Linked DNA regions of Aquibium microcysteis. The protein of the gene in region 2 binds, or shares a complex with, the protein of the main gene of each other region. Links are inferred from orthologs where the notes say so. Each region holds a gene or a part of one and is shown on either strand. Other genes may lie near its edges. The genes, in order: IAI54_RS19955 and dapF.

What was found.
Region 1: the proteins of dapF (region 2) and IAI54_RS19955 are in contact, whole or in part, in a solved structure (PDB 5YGU), measured with the Escherichia coli proteins. The link is inferred for Aquibium microcysteis from one-to-one orthologs.

The regions. Positions count from the first base shown.
Region 1 is NZ_CP061080.1:4,259,333-4,268,493, forward strand. Bases 371-3,276 are described here. They hold IAI54_RS19955 (RNA pyrophosphohydrolase), read right to left. Parts: upstream 2,130-3,276; coding sequence 1,611-2,129; downstream 371-1,610. Other genes in these bases: IAI54_RS19950 (alpha/beta hydrolase), read right to left, coding at 666-1,595; IAI54_RS19960 (divergent polysaccharide deacetylase family protein), read right to left, coding at 2,133-3,276. Also shown: IAI54_RS19945 (F0F1 ATP synthase subunit epsilon), read left to right, coding at 1-352; more of IAI54_RS19960, read right to left, coding at 3,277-3,308; IAI54_RS19965 (S41 family peptidase), read right to left, coding at 3,384-4,709; IAI54_RS19970 (murein hydrolase activator EnvC family protein), read right to left, coding at 4,699-6,060; 23S rRNA (pseudouridine(1915)-N(3))-methyltransferase RlmH, read right to left, coding at 6,206-6,688; rsfS (ribosome silencing factor), read right to left, coding at 6,709-7,065; IAI54_RS19985 (MFS transporter), read right to left, coding at 7,229-8,536; IAI54_RS19990 (nicotinate-nucleotide adenylyltransferase), read right to left, coding at 8,681-9,161. UniProt on the Escherichia coli protein: Master regulator of 5'-end-dependent mRNA decay.
Region 2 is NZ_CP061080.1:4,050,763-4,059,972, forward strand. What follows is about bases 3,850-6,804. They hold dapF (diaminopimelate epimerase), read right to left. Parts: upstream 5,791-6,804; coding sequence 4,909-5,790; downstream 3,850-4,908. Other genes in these bases: mtaB (tRNA (N(6)-L-threonylcarbamoyladenosine(37)-C(2))-methylthiotransferase MtaB), read right to left, coding at 3,850-4,909; IAI54_RS18925 (DUF1328 family protein), read right to left, coding at 5,865-6,026; IAI54_RS18930 (MBL fold metallo-hydrolase), read right to left, coding at 6,080-6,804. In the rest of the region: IAI54_RS18890 (DsbE family thiol:disulfide interchange protein), read left to right, coding at 1-25; IAI54_RS18895 (NUDIX hydrolase), read left to right, coding at 162-707; IAI54_RS18900 (pyridoxamine 5'-phosphate oxidase family protein), read right to left, coding at 733-1,347; IAI54_RS18905 (septation protein A), read right to left, coding at 1,352-2,002; signal recognition particle-docking protein FtsY, read right to left, coding at 2,047-3,600; more of mtaB, read right to left, coding at 3,611-3,849; more of IAI54_RS18930, read right to left, coding at 6,805-7,174; IAI54_RS18935 (AprI/Inh family metalloprotease inhibitor), read left to right, coding at 7,453-8,010; cell division protein ZapE, read left to right, coding at 8,044-9,210. UniProt on the Escherichia coli protein: Involved in the succinylase branch of the L-lysine biosynthesis and in the biosynthesis of the pentapeptide incorporated in the peptidoglycan moiety. Catalyzes the stereoinversion of LL-2,6-diaminopimelate (L,L-DAP) to meso-diaminopimelate (meso-DAP).

The DNA.
Region 1 (9,161 bases), 210 kb from region 2 along the record:
GCAGGTCGAGTCCGTCGTCATACCGGCGACGGAAGGCGAGATGACGGTGATGGCGAACCACGCCCCCGTCATGACCACCATCAAGCCGGGGGTGGTGACGGTGACCGCGGCCGGCGGCAAGGTCGACCGCTACGTCGTCTTCGGCGGCTTCGCCGACATCCTTCCGGAAGGCTGCACGCTGCTCGCCGAATCGGCGATCCACGTCGACCAGATCGACCGCGCCGACATCGCACGGCGCATCAAGGAGGCCCAGGAAGACCTCAACGACGCAGCCGATCATCACGGCCGGACGAAGGCCGAGGAGTATCTCGGCCAGCTCACGACGCTGCAGGGCGCCATCCTGCCCGCCTGACCGGCGGTACCCTGACGAGACCGAATGAGCCGGGCCGCGAGGTCCGGCTCTTTTCGTTTCGGGCCACGTCGGACTGCGCGGCGCCGCCGACCGCCCTCCCCGCCGCCGCGCACACGCTCGCCTCTCCTTTGTCCACCTGCCTCGAATGCCGCTTATCCTGTCCACGGACGCACGGCGGAACGCCCGCGACGGCGACGGAAGGGAGAAAAGCATGTGGCACGGCAAGACAGGGTGCGCGCCATCGGCGCCGGCGATCAGCCGCGGCGACCCCTCGGGGCCGGAAGCGGAGCTGCTGCCGCGTCCCGCGGCCCGGCTATCGCGCCGCGATGCCGTCGACGAAACCGGCGATCGTGTCGACAAGCCCGCCGACGAGCGGCACGTCCGGATCGCCATACGTGGCGATGTTCGCGGCGCGATCGGCGGGAGCATCGGCAAGGACGTGGTTCATGCTCTCGAACCAGCGGCTCGCGACGTCCGCCCGCGCCCCTGCGAGGGCGTCGAAATCCGCGCGGCCGACCTGGATGTCCGTCCCGCCGCCGACCACCAGCACCGGCATGTCCACCTCGGTGAGCGCCGCTGCCGGCCGCAGCGCCAGCAGCGAGACCACGAAGGGCTGGACCGATGGCCGGAACAGTCCCGCGAGCCCGGCGGGCACCGTCTCGACCCGGCGGCCAGCCTCCAGTTCCTGCAGGATCGCCAGTGCTTCTCCGCGGCCCGGCGGCGGCAGGTTCGCCAGCTGGTCGCGCAGCATCTCTGCCAGCGGGCGCCCGGGGGTCGCCAGAAGCACGAGACCGGAAACGGCGTCCGGCGCCGCTCGTGTCGCCTCGAGCGCCACCAGGCCGCCCTCGCTGTGTCCGAGCAGCACGAGCGGCCGGCCGGGGCTGCGCGCAGCCGCCCAGGCGGCGACGCTTCGCAGGTCGTCGACATAGGTCGAAAATGTCACGTCGGCCTCGTTACCGGCCGGCGCGCTTCCCGGAACGCCGCGCTTGTCATAGCGCAGGCTGCCGATACCGCGGGCCGCGAGGGCATCAGCGAGTTTGCGCAGAGAGGCGGCGGTGACGCCGAACGCGCTGTTGCCATCCCTGTCGGTGGGGCCGGAGCCGGCGATCATCACGACGAGCGGGCCGGCCCCCGCGGGGTCGTGGAGCGTCGCGGGGAAGCCTCCTGCGTCCACGGACCGGCCGGCTGCGAAGGCAGCGCAGGCCATCGTCATCGTCGCCAGGAGAAGGAGAGAGCGCAGCATCGCGGCATGCGCCGCTCAGGCCGCGAGATGCCGGAACGCGGCGATCACGTCCTCGTAGACCTTGCGCTTGAACGGGACGATCAGTCCCGGCAATTCGTCGATCGGCTTCCAGGCCCAGGCGTCGAACTCGGGGGTGTGGCCGCCGGGCGGCGGGTTGATCCGGATCTCGCTCTCGTCGCCGTCGAAGCGGAAGGCGAACCAGCGCTGGGTCTGGCCGCGATACTTCCCCTTGAGGGCGACGCCGACGAGCTCCGGCGGCAGGTCGTAGTCGATCCAGTCCGGCGCCTCCGCCAGCAACGAGACCGACCTCATGCCGGTCTCCTCGTAGAGTTCGCGCAGCGCGGCGGGATAGGGATCCTCGCCGCGGTCGATGCCGCCCTGCGGCATCTGCCACAGCTGGACGGCACCATGCATCTCGTCGTTGGGAATGACGATCCTGCGGCCGGCCCAGACGAGACCGGCAGGATTCAGCACCATGATGCCGACGCAGGGCCTGTAGGGCAGGCTCATCGGATCGATCGACGCGGTGCTCATGTCCTATTCCCTCGTGCTGCTCGCCGCCACCGCCGACACCGGAACGATCTCGATGCCGCGCTTGCGGACCTCTTTCGCCCACGCGGCCACGGCATCCACCGTCACGTCGAAGGCGGTGCCGGTGCCGACGGCGAAGCCGCGCGCCCGGGCGGTGGCCTCCAGCTCGTCCAGCTTCGCCAGGATGCTGCCGCGGTCCCGCGTCTGGTCGATGACGACGTCGCCCTGCGCGTAAGGCACGTCGCTTTCGGCCGCAAGCGTTTCCGCGATGCTGCGGGCGGAGGATCCGTCGTCGAGATAGGAAAGCCCCCGCGCGCCCAGTTCGCGCATGATCGGTGCGAAGGCCTCGGCATCGGACGTGAAGCGGGCACCCATGTAGTTCATGACGCCGGTGTAGTTGGTCGTGCGCGACAGGACCCAGTAGAGTCTGTCGATGTTCTGGCGGGCATCGGCCTCGACCGTCAGCGTGTTTCGGCCGGGGTTGACGCGCGGATAGTCGAAGGGCTCGAGCGGCAGTTGCATCATGATCTCGTGCCCCTCCCGGCGCGCGGTCTGCATCCAGCGCCCGAGGCTGTTGCCCTGCGGCGCGAAGGCCAGGGTCACCTCCGAAGGCAGCTTCCCGATCGCGTCCTGCGTTCCGGACTGGGAGAGGCCGAGCCCGCCGACCACCAGCGCGACCCGCGCCCCGCGCGTCCCGGACCACGGCCGCGCATAGACCTCGGCGGCCCTGCGGCCGTCGTGTCCGCGCACTGGCAGCGGCCCCAGTTCCGACTGCTCGATCAGGGCCCGGTCGGGAAGATGCGCGATCTGCAGGTTCTGGCCGAGCGACGACGGATCGCGGATGACGATGACATTGGACGCGGGCTCGGCCGGCGGATTGACGCGGATGACCGACGGTCCGGACGTCCGGGCGCCGTCGGCGGGTGTCGTGCGGAGGGGGATGCCCGTCTGCCCGGCCGCGGGTGCTGCAGCGACTTCGTCCGGCGCGGGCGTTACCTCGGCTACGGACGGCTCGTCCGGGATGCGGAAGGGGTCCGGCTGCAGTGCGATCCCCGCGCCCGCGCTCAGGATGGCGAGTGCCGCGAGGACACCGGCAGCGGCCGATGCCCTCGGCCGGAAGGACCGTCCCGCCGGACGTTCGCGCCTGTCCTGCCCGAGCGGACGATCGAGTTCCTTTGTCACGGGCGGCTGGCGAGGTCCTGTCGGTGGGGAAGACAAGAAAAGCGCCGGCGGCGGAGCCGCCGGCGCGTGATCGGCTTACTGCTGGAGAACGGCCTGGTCCGGATTGGGCGGGAACGCCGGATCGGTCTTGGTGCCCTCCAGAAGTTCCTTGGCATAGGCCAGCTGCAGGTCGTCCTTCGGATCCGGCGGAACGTAGGCCGCGGAGCCCGACCCTTCCTCGTCCTCCTCGGCGCCCTTGATGTGGCCGCGCAGCTCGGACTCGCCGCGGCTCACGTCGCGACCGAGCAGCTCGTCGGGAAGCGGCTGATCGACGCGGATGTCGGGCGTGATGCCCTTGCCCTGGATCGATTTGCCGGCGGGCGTGTAGTAGAGCGCGGTGGTCAGCCGCAGCGCCCCGTTCTCCGACAGCGGGATGATGGTCTGCACCGAGCCCTTGCCGAAGGAGCGGGTTCCGAGCACCGCCGCGCGGCGATGGTCCTGCAGCGCGCCGGCGACGATTTCCGAGGCGCTCGCCGAGCCGCCGTTCACCAGCACGATCACCGGCTTGCCGTCGGTGAGGTCGCCGGCACGGGCGTCGAAGCGGGTGACGTCCTTGGGGTCGCGGCCGCGTGTGGAGACGATCTCGCCACGGTCGAGGAAGGCGTCGGAGACGCTGACCGCCTGGTCGAGCAGGCCGCCGGGGTTGAGGCGCAGGTCGAGCACGTAGCCCTTCAGCTTGTCCTCGGGAATCTCCTTGCGGATGGTCGAGATCGCGCTGCGCAGGTCGTCGAAGGTCTTCTCGGTGAAGGAGGTGATCTTCAGGTAGCCGATGTCGCCCTCGACGCGGTACTTGACCGCCTTCACCTTGATGATGTCGCGGATGATCTTGATCTTGATCGGCTCGGTTGCGCCTTCGCGCAGCACCGTGAGCTCGATCGGCGTGTTGACGCCGCCGCGCATGCGGTCGACCGCGTCCGACAGCGTCAGGCCGCGAACCTCCTCGCCGTCGATATGCGAGATCAGGTCGCCGGCGATGACCCCGGCGCGGGCCGCCGGCGTGTCGTCGATGGGCGTGATGACCTTGACGAGTTCGTTCTCCATCGTGACCTCGATGCCGAGGCCGCCGAATTCGCCCTTGGTCTGGACGCGCATGTCCTGGGCCGCTTCGGCATTCATGTAGGACGAATGCGGGTCGAGCGAGGTGAGCATGCCGTTGATGGCGTTCTCGACCAGCTTCTGGTCGTCCGGCGGCGTCACGTACTGCGCGCGGACCCGCTCGAAGATGTCGCCGAAGATCGCCAGCTGGCGATAGGTGTCGGAGCCAGCCGCGTTCGCGGTCGAGCTGGGAGACCCGTACACGACGCTCATGGCGGTCGCGCCCATCAGAGCGCCCGCGAACAGAAGCGACAATCTACGTACCATTTCCTGTCCTTCCAGAACTGCGCTCCGCCCACCAAGGCGACGGATCGACGGGTTTTCCATCCTTGCGGAACTCTATATAGAGCTCCGGACTGTCTTCGGTACTGCCGAACGCCATCACGCTGGCGAGCCTTGCCTCGCCCATCGTGCCGAGCGGCTCCCCGGCGAGAACCGACTGACCCAGCGCGACGTTGATCCGATCCATCCCCGCCAGGACGACATGATAGCCATCGCCCGCGTCGAGGATCAAGAGTTGACCGTATGATCGGAAGGGGCCCGCGTAGAGAACCACCCCGTCAGCCGGTGAAGTGACGATAGATCCCGATTGTGTTTGAACGGTGTCTCCAAGCATCCGGCTGCCGATCGCGTCGGGTTCGCCGAAGTGGCGGATGAACCGTCCCGAGACCGGCAGCGCGACCTGTTTCTTCATGGTTTCGAAGGAGATGCCCGCCTCGAGCCGGTTCTGCTCCGGGATCGGCCGGCCGGCGGCTTCGGCCTCGCGGCGGGCGCGCTCCTCCTCCGCCTGGCGCGCGGCATCGGCGGCCTTGCGCACCGCGTCGATCTCGCCCTCCAGGGCCGTGATCAATTCCTTGAGAGTACCGGCCCTGGCGGCGAGTTCCTCCGTCCGCCGCCGCTCCGCCTCGGCGAATGATTCGTTGCGGGCGAGAAGCTTGCGCTTCTCGTCGAGAAGGAGGGACAGCCGCTGCTTCTCGTCGGCCTGCTCGCGGATCGTCGCCAGCAACCGCTCCCGCTCCTCCATGATCGCCGCGCGCAGCGAAGCGAGTTCGCGGATGTCCGACAAGAGGATCTCGGTCTCCGTGCGCAGTTCCGGCACGACCGCCCCGAGCACGATGGCGCTGCGCACCGAGGCCAGCGCATCCTCCGGGCGCACCAGGATCGCGGGCGGCGGGTTCAGGCCCATCCGCTGCAGGGCTCCGAGCACTTCCGCCAGAACGGCGCGCCGTGCCTGCAGCGACAGTCGGATGGAGGCCTCCTGCTCCTTCAGCCCGTCCATCCGCTGCTCGATCGCGGCGACGTCGTCGGCGAGCTTGCGTTCGGTCTTGGCCGCCTGGACGAGGGCCGCCGTCACGGCCGCATCGTCCTTGCGGACGGCCGCGATCTCGGCGGCGAGTTCGGCCAGCCGCTTCTCCGACAGTGTCATCGCCTCGCTGATGCGCCGATATTCCGTTTCCGTCTCGGCGCGACGCGCTTCGAGCACGCTCTCGTCCTCCGCCGCCCGGACGGCCGATGGCGAAAGGGCGGACAGCGGGATGACGAGCGCAAGCGAAAGGGCGGCGCGCAGGAGGCTGCGCGCCGGTCGTGCCGTTCCATCCCTGGAGTGACGTCCGCTCATGACCCCCACACTAGGAAGCGTCCGGTTAAGGAAGCATCAACCATAAGGCGGCGGATGCAAGCCCTCCGCGGCCGACGGACGTCCTTGACGCTGCTTTTTGTCGAAAAGATGCGGGAGAGGACCGACCGAGGTCGGCCGCGACCGGTCAGGCCCGGTGGTAGGGGTGGCCCGAGGCGATCGAGGCGGCGCGGTAGAGCTGCTCGGCCAGCATCACCCGGGCCAGCTGATGCGGCCAGGTCAGGGCGCCGAAGGAGAGCGTCAGCGCCGCACGCGGCGCGAGGTCCGGCGCATGGCCGTCCGGCCCGCCGATCGCGACCACGAGGTCGCGCTGCCCCTTGTCCCGCCATTTGCACAGCCAGGCGGTGAAGTCTTCCGAGCCGATGTTCTTTCCCCGCTCGTCCAGCAGGACCAGCGCAGCCCCGTCGGCCAGCAGCCGGTCGAGCTTCGCGGCTTCCTCGCGCTTGCGCTCCGGCGCGTTCGGGCTGCGGGATTCAGGCACCTCGACGACGCCCGCCCATTCCAGGCCGACCGCCGGGCCGGCCTTGGCGAAACGGTCGAAATAACGGTCGGCCAGATCCCTCTCGGGGCCGGCCTTCATCCGGCCCACGGCATGAACGACGATCCGCATCGCGACCCTTCGGAAACGGCTCAGTGAACCGTTTCGTCCTCCATCTCCGGCGTCTGCCACATCTTCTCGAGATTGTAGAAGTCGCGGACCTCGGGCCGGAAGACGTGGACGATGATGTCGCCGGCATCGATCAGCACCCAGTCGGCGCTGGCGAGACCTTCGACCCGGGCATTGCCGAGCCCGGCCTCCTTCAGCGCCTTGATCAGGTGGTCCGCGACGGCCGATACATGACGGTTGGAGCGGCCGGAGGCCACGATCATGTAGTCGGCGAGGCTGGACTTGCGCTGGATGTCGATCGTCACGACGTTTTCGGCCTTCGAATCTTCCAGAGAGTCGAGGACGGTTTTCAGGGCAGGGACGGCGGCGTTGCGGCTCATCCCGGCTGGCGAAGGCGTGATTTCAGCCTTCTTCACCAAAGCTGTTCTCAGTGTCTTCCCTTTCGCATCAAGAACAACGTGATCGTCGGTCGGCGACAGACGATACCCGAAGATAGGCGGAGTCCCCCTGCAGTTTCAAGACAGCCGACGTCGGGCGGTCGTCTCAACTGCGCTGGACCGCAGAAGTTCCGGATTCGGCGGGCGCGAAAGCGAGATCGGCGGCCGGCGGCGCCTGCGCCGACAGGGGCGAGAAGTCGCCGCTGACCTCCGGAGGAACGGCATCCGTCTGGGTCAGCCGCCAGGCGACGAAGCCGCAGAAGGCCACCGCGATCAGGATGGCGATGCCGATGAAGGCGCCCGTGCCGACGAAGGCGGTCAGCATCGTCGCCAGCCCGGGGATGACGAAGCCCGACAGCGACCAGGCGAACAGCATCGTGCTCGACAGGACCACGAGGTCGCCCTTGTCGGCGCGGTCGTTGGCGTGGGCGCTCGAGATCGAATAGATCGATTCCGTCGCGCCGCTCCACACCATGTAGACCAGCACCATCCAGCCGAAGGCCCAGCTGTCGGCGCCGATGGCGAGCAGCCCCGCCAGCGCCACGAGGATCGAGGCCGCGACGAGCACGTAGCGGCGGTCCATCCGGTCCGACAGCCAGCCGAAGGGCAGCTGCACGATCAGCGTGCCGAGCGGCATGGCGAGCAGCAGGAGCGCGATGGCATTCTTGTCGAAGCCGATGGCGGTCGCATGGATCGGCGCGAAGCCCGCCACCATCATCGACAGGCCGCCCACCGCCAGCATGCCGGCGAGGCCCACGGGCGAGATCGCCCAGGCGCGGCGCAGCGCGATCGACGCGATCGGCGGCGCCGGCGGCGTGCGCAGGCGCGTCAGGCCGACGGGAACGATCGACAGCGCCGCGAAGGTGATGGCCAGCAGCGGCGCGGTGTTCTCCATCGCGTCGATGAAGGCGAGCAGGTAGGAGCCGAGGCCGAGACCGACGATGTAGCTCATGTAGAAGGTGGCGGTGACGCGGCCGCGGATGGCGTTGCCGACGACGTCGTTCAGCCAGCTCTGGGCGACGATGAAGAGGCCGCAGATGGCGAAGCCGTAAAGCGCCCGCGCCGCGATCCAGAGCCAGGGGTCGACCATCAGGCCGACCACAACGTTGGACAGGATGATCAGCGCGGAGAACGTCATGAAGGCGCGGGCATGGCCGACGCGGGTCACGATGCGACCGGTGAGGAAACACCCCGCCATGCCGCCGGCCGACAGGCCGGTGAGGATGAGGCCGGCCCAGGTGGGCGGAAGACCTTCCGCCCCCAGCCGCACCGGAATGAAGGCGAACATCAGTCCGTTGCCGACCGCCACGAGCGCCGACGACAGGATGACGCTGGTGATGGCGATGAACGGCGCCGAGATCACCGCGGTGGCGTCGGCGCTGTCGGCGGCATGGTCGGAAGGGGCGGCTGTCATGATCGCCGACATTGATCCATCCGCGACGTCGCGAAAGCGACAAAAGCGGCAGAAACTGTCCGGATGAGGACGATGCTTCGGCGGCTTCGCGAAACCTCCGCGAAAGAGGGCTGCAGCGCGCCCCCGCAAGCTCCCGCCTGCCCTTCAGCCGTCGTTCCGGGCGAGCCTCAGCGCCGTGGAGGACAGCGAGGACCGCGGTCCGTGAACGAAGGTCCAGGCCGGGGCGCGCATCCGCGCCAGCCGCGGCGCGCCCTCCTCGTCGACCCGGGCGCGGGCGAAGGTCTTGGCCATGACCGAGGACAGGAAGGCGAGCGTCGAGCCCGGCCGGTCGACGACCGCGATCGGGAAGGTCTCGGCGATGGCGCGCCAGCGCTGCCAGCGGTGGAAGGAGGCGAGGCTGTCCGCACCCATGATCCAGACGAAGTCGACGCCCGGGTTGCGCCGCTTGACCAGCGCCAGCGTGTCGGCCGTATAGCGGATGTGGTGCGCGGCTTCGAAGGCCGTGACTTTCACGCGCGGATCGTGGATCAGCCCTTCCGAGCCGGCGATCCGCTCGGCCAGCGGCGCGAGGTCCGACGCGCGCTTCAGCGGATTGCCGGGCGTGACAATCCACCAGAGCTGGTCG
Region 2 (9,210 bases):
CGAGAAGGCGCTGGCGGCGGGTTGACCGGCTTCCCCTCCCCCTTGCGGGGAGGGGCCAGGGGTGGGGGTGGAGACGCCACGCGCGTTGGCCCAGCCAAAGCTCCTCTCCGCCGCTTTCCCCCGATTGGCAACGTCGCGCCGCCGCCCTATCTTGCGCCTCCATGGTCTATCCCCTGTCCCCGATCTTCGCCCGTACCGTCCCCGATGGCGACACGCATGAGCGTGCCGTCTGCGAGACCTGCGGCTTCGTGAACTACGAGAACCCGAAGATCGTGGTCGGCTCCGTGGTGCGGCACGACGGCAGGATCCTGCTCTGCCGGCGCGCGATCGAGCCGCGGCACGGCTTCTGGACGGTGCCGGCCGGCTTCATGGAACTGCACGAGACGCCGGAGGACGGCGCCCGCCGCGAGGCCCGCGAGGAAGCCAACGCGGCGCTGGCGATCGACGGGCTGCTTGCCATCTACTCGGTGCCGCGGCTCTCCCAGGTGCAGCTGATCTACCGCGCCACGCTGGCCGAGCCGGTCTACGCGGCCGGCGAGGAGAGCCTGGAGGTGGCGCTGTTCTCCTGGGACGAGATCCCCTGGGGCGACCTCGCCTTCCCGACCGTGCACTGGATGCTGCGCCACGAGCGCATGGTGCAGGATGGCAGGGGCGTGGCGCCCTTCGCCAATCCGCCGGGCGAGAACGGCGACGCACGTCCCCGGTGAAGGAACCGACGCGCCGCGCGCGTCCTCACCACATCGACTTGGCGTAGGCCTCCGCAAGCGCTTCGTCGGCTTCCGCCGCCGTCGCCGCATAGGCGATCTGGTCCTTGAGGATCTCGCCCAGCGTCGGCATCTCCGAGCGCGCCGGCCAGGTCTCGGGCGCCCAGAGATTGGAGCGCATGAACGCCTTGGCGCAGTGCATGTAAACGGACTGGACGGTGACGACGATGACCGTCGTGGGGCGCTTGCCGTCGACGGCGAGGCGCTCGCGCAGGCCTTCGTCCGCCGTGATGCGGGCCCGGCCGTTGAGGCGCAGCGTCTCGTTCATGTTCGGGATCAGGAACAAGAGGCCGACCGCCGGTTCGGCGACGATGTTCTCCAGCGTGTCCAGCCGGTTGTTGCCCGGCCGGTCGGGGATCGCGATGGTGTGGTCGTCGAGCACGGCGACGAAGCCCGGCCTGTCGCCGCGCGGCGTGACGTCGGCGTTCCCGCGACCGTCCGATGATCCGATCAGCAGGAACGGGCTCCTGGCGATGAAAGCGCGGCAATGCCGGTCGAGAAGCGGAAGTTCCTTCCGGATCGGCCCATCGCCGGGTGCCTTGTAGAGGCGGCGCAGGTCTTCGCGGCTGGTGAGAAACTCCATGGGACTACCTCTTCCTGAACGTGTCGTCCGTCGAGTGGCGCATGATGAGCGGCATCTGGCTGAAAGTGAAGATCAGGGTGATGGGCATGATGCCCCAGACCTTGAACGCCACCCATGTATCGGTCGAGAACAGCCGCCAGACCACCTCGTTGACGAGGGCCAGGAAGAGGAAGAACACGCCCCAGCGCAGCGTCAGCTTGCGCCAGCCTTCGGCATCGAGCTTGAAGGCCTCGTCGAAGACGTAGCCCAGCAATGACTTTCCGAAGAAGAGCCCGCCGAGCAGCACGACGCCGAACAGCGTGTTGACGATGGTGGGCTTCATCTTGATGAAGATCTCGTCCTGCAGCCAGAGCGTCAGCGCGCCGAAGACGAAGACGACGACGCCGGACACCAGCGGCATGATCGGCAGGGTGCGGACGAGCAGCCAGGAGACGGTGAGCGAGATCGCGGTCGCGACCATGAAGAGGCCGGTGGCCATGAACAGCGGGCCGCCGAACGCGCCGAGGGCCGGAAACCGCTCGGCAAGCCACTCGCCGCGCGAATTGGCGAAGAAGAAGACCATCAGCGGCCCGAGCTCCAGCGCCAGCTTGAGCAGCGGGTTCATCGGCTTGCGCTTCGGGTCGGCGGGATCGCGCTCGAGGATCGGTTCCTGCATCGTGCTGTCCTTTCGCTTCTGGCCGTGGCGCGGGCGCGGCAGGCTCAGTTCACGCCGGCGATCGCCTTGGCGAAATCGTTCGCCGAGAAGGGTTCGAGGTCGTCGACCTGTTCGCCGACGCCGATGAAATAGACCGGCAGCTTGTGCTTCGCCGCGATGGCCACGAGGATGCCGCCGCGGGCGGTGCCGTCGAGCTTGGTCATGACCAGCCCGCTCACGCCCGCCACGTTGCGGAAGATCTCGACCTGATTGAGCGCGTTCTGGCCGGTGGTCGCGTCCACTGTCTGGAGCACGGTGTGCGGCGCGTCCGGATCGAGCTTGTTCAGCACCCGCACGATCTTTTCCAGCTCCGCCATCAGCTCGGTCTTGTTCTGCAGCCGGCCGGCAGTGTCGATGATCAGCACGTCGGAGCCCGCCGCCTTCGCCTTCTCGAAGGCATCCCAGGCGAGGCCGGCTGCGTCGGCGCCGAGCTTGGTGGCGACCACGGGAGAGCCGGTCCGCTCGCCCCAGATCTTCAGCTGCTCGATGGCGGCGGCGCGGAACGTGTCGCCGGCGGCGAGCATCACCTTCAACCCGCCCGCCGTCAGCTTGGCGGCAAGCTTGCCGATGGTGGTGGTCTTGCCGGTGCCGTTGACGCCGACCACCAGGATCACGTGCGGCTTGACGGAGAGATCGAGCTCCAGCGGCCGGGCAACCGGCTTCAGGACCTTCTCGACCTCCTGCGCCATGATCGTCCGCACGTCGAGGTCCGAGACGTCCCGCCCGTACCGGCCCGAGGCCAGCGCATCGGTGACCCGCATCGCCGTCTCCATGCCGAGATCGGCGCGGATCAGCACGTCCTCGAGGTCCTGCAGCGTGTCCTCGTCGAGCTTGCGCTTGGTGAAGACGCCGGCGATCGAGCCCGAAAGCTCGCGCGAGGAACGCGACAGACCGTCGCGCAGCTTCTGGAACCAGCCCTGCTTGACCGCCTGAGCCACGGGGACGGCCGGCGCGTCCTCGCGACGCTCCACCGCCTTGCCGACGGTGATGCGTCCGGCGGGCGGCGGGGTCGGCTGCGGGGCGGGCTCCGGCGCGATTTCGTCAGCGACGGGATCGACGGCGACCGGCGGCGGCGTGCGCAGCGGCGGTGCGATCTCGGCGGCGGGGGCGGCGACGGGGGCAACGGCCGCGGGTGCTTGCGCCGGCGTGATGGCCGAGGGCGCCGGGGCCGTGTCCGCAGCGGCGGCGGCGGGGACGTCCGGGGTTCCGTCACTGACGGATGCGGGCCTGGGGAGCGCGGCAGGCTCTGCCGGCGCAACGGGACCGGCGGGCGCGGGCGCCGGGACCGGGTCGATCTCCGGAGCGACCTCGTCGCGCAGCGGGTCGGCATGGATCGGCGACGGCTCGCGCAGCGGCGGCGCGATCTCGCCTGTGGGTGCGGGCTGGGCGGGTGCGGGCTGGGCGGCTGGCACCGGCGCGGCGGGCTGCGCTGCAGCGGGCGCTTCGGCGGCGTCCGCCTCGGGGACCGGCTGCCCGACGCGGGCCTCGGCCGCCGGCGTCGTCTCCTCGACCTTGTCCTTGCCGAAGGAGAAGACCTTCCTGATGAATCCGAATGCCATGCGCCGTTCCTCAGGCCGCTGCCGCGTGGAGCGGCTCGGCGACCAGTCTCGATCCGTCGTGGCCGGCGATCCGCACGGTCACGATCTGGCCGGGCTCGCCCTCGCCGAGGGCGACCAGCGTGAAGCCTTCCGTGCGGCCGAGGCCTTCGCGCTCGACCAGCACGCGCTGCACGGTTCCGGCCAGCGCCTCGAGGTGACGGCGATGGGCGCGTTCACCCGCCTCGCGCAGCCGTGCCGCGCGGTCCTTCACGGTGCGCCGGGCGACCTGCGGCATCCGCGCGGCGGGTGTTCCCTCGCGCGGGGAATAGGGGAAGACGTGCAGATGCGTCAGCCCGCAGGCCTCGACGATCGACAGCGAGTTCTGAAACATCGCCTCCGTCTCGGTCGGGAAGCCGGCGATGATGTCGGCGCCGAAGACGATGTCGGGCCGCAACCGCCGCACGTCCTCGCAGAAGCGGATCGAATCGTCGCGGAGATGGCGCCGCTTCATGCGCTTCAGCACCATGTCGTCGCCCGCCTGTAGCGACAGATGCAGATGCGGCATCAGCCGCGGCTCGGTGGCGATGGCCTCCATCAGGTCGCCGTCCGCCTCGATGGAATCGATCGACGACAGCCGCAGCCGGTCGAGGTCGGGCACCTGGCGCAGGATGGTGCGCACGAGCCGGCCGAGCCGCGGCGCGCCCGGCAGGTCCGCGCCGTAGCTCGTCATGTCGACGCCCGACAGCACCACCTCGCGGTAGCCATTGCCGGCAAGCCGCTTCACCTGCTCGACGACGGCGCCCATCGGCACCGAGCGCGAATTGCCGCGGCCATAGGGGATGATGCAGAAGGTGCAGCGGTGGTCGCAGCCGTTCTGGACCTGGACGAAGGCGCGCGCCCGCCCCTCGATCGCGTCGACCATGTGCGAGGCGGTCTCGGTCACCGACATGATGTCGTTGACGCGCGCCTTCTCGGTGTCGTTGACGCCGAAATCCGGCAGCGCCCGGTAGTTGTGCGCCCTGAGCTTCTCCTCGTTGCCGAGCACGAGGTCGACCTCCTCCATGCCGGCGAAGCCGGCAGGATCGGTCTGCGCGGCGCAGCCGGTGACGATGATGCGCGCGGCCGGATTCTCGCGGCGCGCCTTGCGGATCGCCTGGCGCGCCTGGCGCACCGCTTCGCCGGTCACCGCGCAGGTGTTGAAGATCACCGCGCCGCCGGCGAGCTCGCCGAGGCCGGCTGCTTCCGCCTCGCGCTTCATCACTTCGGATTCGTAGGTGTTGAGCCGGCAGCCGAAGGTGACGACGTCGATGCCGGCGCGTTCGCCGGACATCAGTGCACGCCCTCCGTCTCGCGGGTCCAGACGCCGGTCTGCGGGTCGAACCGGCCGGAAAACTCCCATTCGGCGGGACCCGTCAGGACGACGTGATCGTCCGCGCGCCAGGTGACGCGCAGCACTCCGCCCGGCGCCGTCAGCGCCACGCTGCGCTCCGTCCGGCCGGTCCGCGCCCCCGCCACAGCCGCCGCGCAGGCCGCAGAGCCGCAGGCCCGCGTCAGCCCCGCCCCGCGCTCCCAGGTGCGGATCGTCATCGCCTGGCGCGACGTGACCTGCGCGATGGTGATGTTGGCGCGTTCGGGGAAGATCGGGTGGTTTTCGAGAAGCGGCCCGATCCTGTCGAGCGCGTAGCTCCAGACGTCCGCCTCGACCCAGAAGATCGCATGCGGATTGCCCATCGAGACGACCGACGGGGAATGCAGGATCGGCGCGTCGATCGGGCCGGCCTGCAGCTCGATGGCACGCGTGTCGCGAAATTCCTCCGCAAGGGGAATGTCCTTCCAGCCGAACTTCGGCTTGCCCATGTCGACGGAGATCAGCCCGTCGGCATGTTCCTCGGCATTGAGGATTCCCGCGACAGTCTCGAAGGTGAACAGCCTGTCGCCCGTTTCGGCGGCGAGCGCCTGCACCACGCAGCGCATGCCGTTGCCGCAGGCCTGGGCCGACGAGCCGTCGGAATTCAGGATGTCGACGAACCAGCCGGTACCCGGCGTCCGCGCGTTATGGATCGCCATGATCTGGTCGAAGCGTGTCGCGGGATCGGCCGCGAGCGCCAGCGCGGCGGCCGGTGCGACGCGATCCGCACGCCCGCGCATGTCGGCAACGATGATCTCGTTGCCGAGCCCGTTCATCTTGGCAAAGGGGGCGCGGTTGGACATGGCCGGAAACCGGATTGCTCTGTTCAGCCCGCTATATGGCGGAATCGGTTCCGGATTACCAGTACGGCAGGGGATCAGGCCAGCGCGATGATCCCGAACAGCACCAGCAGGAACAGGATCAGGACGAGCCCGATCAGAAGCTTGGCGCCCGTCAGCGCGGCACCCGAGATGGTGTTGAAGCCGAGCAGCGCTGCGACCGCCGCCACGACCAGCAGGATAAGGATCCAGTCGAGCATCGTTTTTCCCTCCGTTCGTTGGGGGGAAATGTGGCGAAAGCCGTTTTGTTCCGTCAGACGACGGCGGCAGGTACGTCCCAGACCTCGCCCGACAGCATGGGGCGGAACCGCTCGCGCGGCACGCCTTGCGCGTCCAGCGCGTCATGGAGATGGTCGCGCGGCTCCTCGATGGCCTCGTTGGTGAGCTGGAATGTGCCCCAGTGGCAGCCCGCCGCGAAAGCCGCTTCCACCAGCATCATGGCTTCCACGGCCTCCTGCGGGTTCTGGTGCTGGCCTTCCATGAACCAGCGCGGCTCGTAGGCGCCGATCGGCAGCAGCGCGAGGCGGAATCCGCCGTGCTTGCGCGCCGCTTCGCGATAGTTGATGCCGCGATGGAAGCCGGTGTCCCCCGCGAAGTAGATCTTCCCGGCCGCGGTCTCGACCGCGAAGGCGCCCCACAGCGCCATCCGGCGGTCGCCGGTGCCCCGCGCCGACCAGTGGTGCGCCGGCTCGATGTGGATGAAGGCCTCGCCGTGCGGCAGGACGAGGTGGTGATGGTGGCCCCAGTCGCCGCTCGCGATCCGCATCGTCGGAACGGACCGGCGCAGGATCGTGTCGTTGCCGAGCGGGGTCACCACCAGCGGATCATGCGCCTCCTTCAGCCGCTTCAGGGTCGCGACGTCGAAATGGTCGTAATGGTTGTGCGAGAGCAGCACCACGTCGATCCGCGGCAGGTCGTCGAAGGCGATGCCGGGCGCGTTGACGCGGCGCGGGCCGGCGAACGAGACGGGCGACACCCGGTCCGACCACACCGGATCGGTGAGGAATGTCAGACCCCCGGCCTGGATCAGCATCGTGGCGTGTCCCACCATGGTGAGACGCAGCCCGCTTTGCGACGGCACCGGTGCAGGACGGGCCTGCGGAAACGGGCTCGGCCAGGATTTCGGCCAGCTCTTGCGACCGCCGCCCAGTTGCCAGCGCAGAAGGTCGGAAAAGGCACGCGGAGGAATGCCGTCCGGATTGAAGAAGATGCGGCCGTCGAAGTGATCGCTGACCGGTCCGCCGTAATAGGGATTTCTGCCGTTGCCCTTCGCCGCCAATGCGCCACCTCCCGCGAGGGCCGTCAGGCCGCCGATGCCCGTCCACTTGATCAAGGTCCGCCTGTTCATGGCGCTTTCTTCCCGCTACGGCCAGTGTTCCTCGTGGAAATGGTGCGGGAGAACCCGCCGGTCAAACACACTCGGCGCGCAGCGGGGCCGTTGACCGGCTGCGGCACGTGCCGGACCGTGCCACCGGACGTTCCCGTTGCGTCGCCGGATAATTTTCCCCCGGGGACGTGAAATCCCGACCCTCTTCGTGTTATCGACCCAACAATGCCATGTTTCTGGCCGACTCGCGCAGCGGGACGGTACGGTTCTCACCTCGTCCTCATGGAGGATCTCGCATGATGCTTTCGACTGCCGGATCGACGAAGACCGGCCTCGCCGCCGCAGCCCTGGTCGCGCTCGCCATCGTGTCCGGTTGCCAGAGCAGCCGATTCACCCCCGTCAGCACCGCTCCCGCACCGCTGCCGCCCGCGCCGTCCGGAGCCGTCGTGACCAGCGATCTGCCCCCGCCGTCGGGTCCTGCCGATGCGAGCGCCTTCCCGCCCGCTCCCGGCGCGACCGGCGACGGCACGCAGGTCGCCGCCCTGGACCCGAACGCGGCGGCTCCGGCCAGTGCGCCGGACCTGACGGCCGGCAGCGTCGCCGGCGTCTGGAACGCGACGGTCGCAGGCCAGGGCTGCCGGGTCGCCACGCCGCAGACGAAGTTCGGCCAGGGCTTCCGCGCGGGTCCGCTGCGTTGCCCGGTCCCGCTCGACGGCGTGAAGTCGTGGAACGTCGCGGGCAAGCAGCTGTCGCTCTACGACGGCAACGGCAACATCCTGGCGCGGCTCTATTCGTCGAGCCCCGAGCGCTTCGACGGTCAGATGACGTCCGGGCAGCCGATCTCCCTCAACCGCTGACGCTCCAGAACCGGACGGTCCGGACAGTCATCGATGACCTCGCGCGACGGCCCGCCGCCCTTCCGCACGCTTCGTCAGGCCTATGCCGACAAGGTGGCGCGCGGCGAGATCATGCGCGATCCGGCTCAGGAAGTGCTGGTCGCCGCGTTCGACCGGCTGATCGAGGACGTCGCCGCCAAGCGTCTCGCGGCGAAGTCGAGTTCGCTCGGCTGGCTGTTCGGCCGCAAGCGGCAGGCGAAGGCGCCGGTCATGGGTCTCTACATCCATGGCGGCGTCGGACGCGGCAAGACCATGCTGATGGACATGTTCTTCGACCTCGTGCCGGTCCGGCGCAAGCGACGCGTCCACTTCAACGATTTCATGGCCGACGTGCACGATCGCATCGGTCGCCACCGCGCGGCGGTGAAGGCCGGAACGGCCAGGGGAGACGATCCGATCCCGCCGGTGGCCAGGGACCTCGCCGCGCTGGCCTGGGTGCTCTGCTTCGACGAGTTCGCGGTCACCGACATCGCCGACGCGATGATCCTGTCGCGGCTGTTCTCGGCCTTGTTCGAGGAAGGCGTGGTGCTGGTGGCGACCTCCAACGTCGCTCCGCAGGACCTCTACCGCGACGGCCTGAACCGGCCCCTGTTCACGCCTTTCATCGGCATTCTCCAGCGCCATGCCCATGTGCTTCACCTCGATGCGGAAACGGATTACCGGCTCGAGAAGCTGAACGGCGTTCCGGTGTACATGCATCCGGTCGATGCCGCCAACGAGCAGCGCCTCGACGAGGCCTGGCGCGCGCTGACGGACGGAGCGGGCGAGCAACCCGACGAAGTCCTGGTGAAGGGCCGCCGCGTGCCGGTCCCGCGCGCGGTGCGCGACGCCGCCCGCTTCACCTTTGCCGACCTCTGCGAAAAGCCGCTGGCTGCCCGCGACTATCTGGCGATCGCCGAACGGTACCGCACGATCTTCCTCGACCGCATTCCGGTGATGGACGACTCCTCCCGCAATGCCGCCAAGCGCTTCATCCTGCTCATCGACACGCTCTACGACCGCAAGGTCCGCCTCGTCGCGACCGCAGAGGCCGCGCCGACCGAGCTCTATCGCGGTCGCCTCGGAGCCGAAGCCTTCGAGTTCGATCGCGCCGCCTCGCGCCTGATGGAGATGCAGAGCGAGGAGTGGCGCGCAGCCTGGGAAGCCGCAGCCCCCGAGCCG